DNA from 2 places in the Streptomyces glaucosporus genome. Region 1 is predicted to be linked to the other one. Evidence: riboswitches for the same ligand, from Rfam matches in the RefSeq annotation. Region 1 holds a riboswitch; the other holds the start of a gene.
The links. A riboswitch is a leader RNA that binds a small molecule or an ion and turns the genes downstream of it on or off. The one in region 1 is predicted to bind thiamine pyrophosphate.
Positions count from the first base shown of each region.

Region 1 (2,380 bases):
GCCTCCCCCGCGGTCAGCAGCGAGGCGACCGTGCGCGGCCCGGTCAGCGCGTTGTCCCAGTGGTGCACCAGCAGCCGGCGGCCGTAGCGGGCGGAGGGGAAGGAGGCGCAGTCGCCGACGGCGTACACGTCGGGGACGGAGGCGCGCAGCCGCTCGTCGGCGAGCACCGAGCCGTCCTCGCCCAGCGCCACGCCCGAGCCCGCCAGCCAGCCGGTGGCCGGGCGCGCGCCGATCCCGGCCAGCACGGCCCAGGCGGGCAGCGACGAGCCGTCGGACAGCTCCAGCACGCACGGGTGCGCGCTGCCGAACCGCACCCGGGTGACGGCGCGCCCGGTGAGCAGCTCGACCCCGGCCTCCTCGTACCAGCGGCGCATGTGCCCGGAGACCTCGGGCGGCAGCACCCCGGCCAGCGGCCGGTCGGCGGCCTCGACCACCGTCACCCGGCAGCCCGCCTCGCGGGCGGCGGTGGCGAACTCCGCGCCGATCCAGCCCGCCCCGACGACCACCACGTCCCGCCGGGCGGCGAGCACCGGACGCAGCCGCTCCGCGTCGTCGAGGGTGCGCAGCAGGTGCACCCCGGCGCCGCCCCCGGGCAGGGCGACCGGCTCGGCGCCGGTGGCCAGGACCAGGTGGTCGTACGGCAGCGGCCCGGCGTCGGTGTCCACCTCGTGGTCGCCGGGGCGCACCCCGGTGGCCTCGCGTCCCAGGATCAGCTCGACGCCGAGCGCGTCGAAGTCGACGTCGAAGGCGGTGTCCGGGGCGGTCCCTGTCCCGCCCGTCAGCACCGCCTTGGACAGCGGCGGCCGGTCGTACGGCCGGTGGGGCTCGGCGCCGACCAGGGTGATCGCCCCGGGCCAGCCCCGCTCGCGCAGCCGCACGGCGGTCTGCACCCCGGCCATCCCGGCCCCGACCACCAGGACCCGCTGCCCGCTCTGCTCGGTTCGCACGCTCACGCGATCACTCTAGGAGGTCGGCGCGTCCCCCGGGAGCCGCGGCCGGGATTCCCCCGGGGGGCCGCGCGGGACCGGCCTCCCCGGACCTCCCCTTCTGCCGGGCGGGGCGCGCGGATAGGGTGAGCGGCGGCTTGAGAGAACGAACTCGCGGGAGCCCGGCGCACCGGGCTGAGAGGGAGGCTTGCGCGGCCTCCGACCGTACGAACCTGATCCGGGTCATACCGGCGAAGGGAGGGGCACGGCGCCCATGCGCGTGGTGATCATCGGCGGCGGTGTCATCGGGCTGGTCACGGCCTGGCGGACGGCTCAGCGGGGGGCGGAGGTCACGGTCGTCGACCCGGAACCGGGCGGCGGGGCGGCCCGGGTGGCCGCCGGGATGCTGGCGGCCGTCACCGAACTGCACTACGGCGAGGAGGACCTGCTCGCCCTCAACCTCGCCTCCGCGCGCCGCTACCCGGCCTTCACGGCCGAACTGGAGGAGGCCTCGGGCCGGGGGACCGGCTACCGCGCCTGCGGCACCCTCGCCGTCGCGCTGGACGCCGACGACCGCGCCCACCTGCGGGAGCTCCACGCCCTCCACCGGCGCTGCGGGCTGGAGTCGACGTGGCTGACCGGCCGGGAGTGCCGCCGCCTGGAGCCGATGCTGGCCCCGGGGGTGCGCGGCGGGCTGCGCGTGGACGGCGATCACCAGACCGATCCGCGGCGGCTGGCGGACGCGCTGCTGACCGCCTGCGAGCGCGCCGGGGTGGTCTTCGCCCGGCAGCGCGCCGGGCGGCTGGCGGTCGGCGGCGACCGGGCGCGGGGGGCGGTGCTGGCGGACGGCACCGCGGTGGAGGCCGACCGGGTGGTGCTGGCGGCCGGCAGCGAGAGCGGACGGCTGGCGGGGGTGCCCGAGGAGGTGCTGCCGCCGGTGCGCCCGGTCAAGGGCCAGATCCTGCGGCTGCGCGTGCCCGGCGCGTACGCCCCCTTCCTCTCCCGCACCGTGCGGGCGCTGGTCCGCGGCGGCCACGTCTACCTGGTGCCCCGCACGGACGGCGAGCTGGTGCTCGGCGCCACCAGCGAGGAGCTGGGCTGGGACACCACGGTGACCGCCGGCGGGGTCTACGAGCTGCTGCGCGACGCCCACGAGCTGGTGCCCGGCATCACCGAGCTGCCGCTGGTGGAGACCCGGGCGGGGCTGCGGCCGGGCTCCCCCGACAACGCCCCGCTGCTCGGGCCGACCGCCCTGCCCGGCCTGTACCTGGCCACCGGCCACCACCGCAACGGCGTGCTGCTCGCCCCGGTCACCGGCGACGCCCTGGCCGAGGCGCTGACCACCGGCGACGTCCCCGAGGAGATCCGTCCGTTCACCCCGCGGCGCTTCGGCCGCGCGCTCCAGGAGAGCCACGCATGAACACCTCCGCCGACACCTCCGTCACCGTCCACGT
Region 1 covers NZ_BAAATJ010000028.1:23,827-26,206, forward strand. Annotated here, with positions in the region: gene ABD358_RS23590 (NAD(P)/FAD-dependent oxidoreductase) at 1-899, opposite strand, end outside; TPP riboswitch at 1,091-1,203, shown strand; gene thiO (glycine oxidase ThiO) at 1,201-2,346, shown strand; gene thiS (sulfur carrier protein ThiS) at 2,343-2,380, shown strand, end outside.

Region 2 (2,380 bases), on a different contig from region 1:
CGCCCCGGCCCAGCAGTCCCAGGAACGCCGAGCCGACGACGACGGTGGGCAGCACGAACGGCACGGTGACGACCGCGCGCACCACCCGTCTGCCGGGGAAGTCGTAGCGGGCCAGGACGTAGGCGCCGGGCAGGGCCAGCGCGACGGTGAGCGCGGTGGAGGCCGCCGCCTGCCAGAGCGTGAACCACAGCACGCCCCCGATGCCGGGGTCGGTGAGCACCTGGGCGAATCGCTCCGGGTGCCACCGTCCGCCGTCGTGGAGGCCGCGGGCGGTGATGGCGGCGACGGGGTAGGCGAAGAACAGGGCGAGGAACACGGCGGGCACGGCCATCAGGCCGAGCCGGACCGCTGTGCGGCGTGCGTCGCTTCCCGTGCCGGGTCCGCCGCTCACCTCACGACGAGCGAGGTCCACGTCTCGACCCACGCCTCGCGGTTGTCGGCGATCCTCTCCGGGGCCATGGTGTGGGGGTCGGAGACCGTCTCGCCGTACTCCGTGAACACCTCGGGCAGTTCGGTGCCCTCGCGGACGGGGTTGACGAACATCTGCAGCGGCATGTCCTCCTGGAAGGTCTCGCTCACCAGGAAGTCCAGCAGCGCCTTGCCGCCCTCGGGGTTGTCCGCCCCGGTCAGGAGTCCGGCGAACTCGATCTGCCGGAAGCAGGTGCCGGTCGCGACTCCGGTGGGGGCCTGCTTCGGGGCGGGGTCGGCTTCGAGGACCTCGGCGGGCGGGCTGGAGGCGTAGGAGACGACCAGCGGGCGGTCGCCGCCGTTCTCGCCGCCGGCGGAGCCGGAGAAGCGGTCGTAGTACGCCTGCTCCCAGCCGTCGACGACCTCGACGCCGTTGGCCTTGAGCTTCTTCCAGTAGTCCTGCCACTCGTCGCCGTACTCGGCGACGGTGGCCAGCAGGAAGCCCAGGCCGGGCGAGGACGTGGCGGCGTTCTCGGTGACCAGGAGGTTCTCGTACTCGGGCTCGGTGAGGTCGTCCAGGGTCTCCGGCGGTTCGATGCCGCGTTCGTCGAACCAGGCGCGGTCGTAGTTGACGCAGACGTCGCCGGTGTCGACGGGGGTGACGCGGTGCTTGGCGTCGAGCCGGTACTCGGCGGGTATCTTCTCCAGCCCCTCGGCCTCGTACGGGGTGAACAGGCCGTTCTCCAGGGCGCGGGAGAGGAGGGTGTTGTCGACGCCGAAGAAGACGTCGCCCTGCGGGTTGTCCTTGGAGAGGATCGCCTGGTTGAGGGCCGAGCCGGCGTCGCCGCCGCGCAGCACCTTCACCTTGTAGCCGGTCTCCTCGGTGAACTTCTCCAGCACCTTCTCGGAGGCCGCGAAGGAGTCGTGGCCGACGAGGGTGACGGTCTTCTTCTCCTCCCCGCCCGAGGGCTGGGAGCCGCCGCAGGCCGTCAGGGCGGAGAAGGCGAACGTGCCGAGGACGGCGACGCCCAGGGCGCGCCGGAGGGTCGTGACCACGGTGTGCTGACTCCCTACGCCGGTACTAACCGGATCAGGTTCGAGGGTCTGCGGCTCACCGGCCGGCCCGTGGGCCGGATCGGCGACACCGCACTCTCAGCGCTGTACGCGCTCCCCTGTCGGTATGTCGATACTGTGTGCGATCGCTACGGTATCAGGGCCGGCCGCGCGATCAGCGCTCGGTGGCGGCGAGCTGCCCGCAGGCGCCGTCGATCTCCTGTCCGCGGGTGTCGCGGACGGTCACCGGCACGCCGTGCGCCTCCAGCGCCGCGACGAAGGCCCGCTCGTCCTCGGGCCGGGAGGCGGTCCACTTGGAGCCGGGGGTGGGGTTGAGGGGGATGAGGTTGACGTGCGCCCTCCTGCCCGCCAGCAGCCTCCCCAGGAGGTCGCCCCGCCACGCCTGGTCGTTGATGTCGCGGATCATGGCGTACTCGATGGAGACCCGGCGGCCGGACTTCTCCGCGTACTCCCAGGCGGCGTCGAGGACCTCGCGGACCTTCCAACGGGTGTTGACCGGCACCAGGGTGTCGCGCAGTTCGTCGTCGGGGGCGTGGAGGGAGACGGCCAGCCGGCACTTGAGGCCCTCGTCGGCGAGGCGGTGGATCGCCGGGACCAGTCCGACGGTGGAGACGGTGATGCCTCGCTGAGACAGGCCCAGGCCGTCGGGCTCGGGGTCGGTGAGGCGGCGGATGGCGCCGATGACCCGCTTGTAGTTGGCCAGGGGCTCGCCCATCCCCATGAAGACGATGTTCGACAGTCTGGCCGGTCCTCCGGGGACCTCCCCGTCGCGCAGGGCCCGCATGCCCTCGACGATCTGGTGGACGATCTCGGCGGTGGACAGGTTGCGGTCCAGCCCGGCCTGCCCGGTGGCGCAGAAGGGGCAGTTCATGCCGCAGCCGGCCTGCGAGCTGACGCA
Region 2 covers NZ_BAAATJ010000009.1:101,568-103,947, forward strand. Annotated here, with positions in the region: gene ABD358_RS12420 (ABC transporter permease) at 1-331, opposite strand, end outside; gene ABD358_RS12425 (thiamine ABC transporter substrate-binding protein) at 388-1,464, opposite strand; TPP riboswitch at 1,459-1,592, opposite strand; gene rlmN (dual-specificity RNA methyltransferase RlmN) at 1,637-2,380, opposite strand, start outside.
Region 2: it holds a riboswitch for thiamine pyrophosphate, as region 1 does, so the genes downstream of both, ABD358_RS12425 (thiamine ABC transporter substrate-binding protein) here and thiO (glycine oxidase ThiO) in region 1, are expected to answer to the same signal.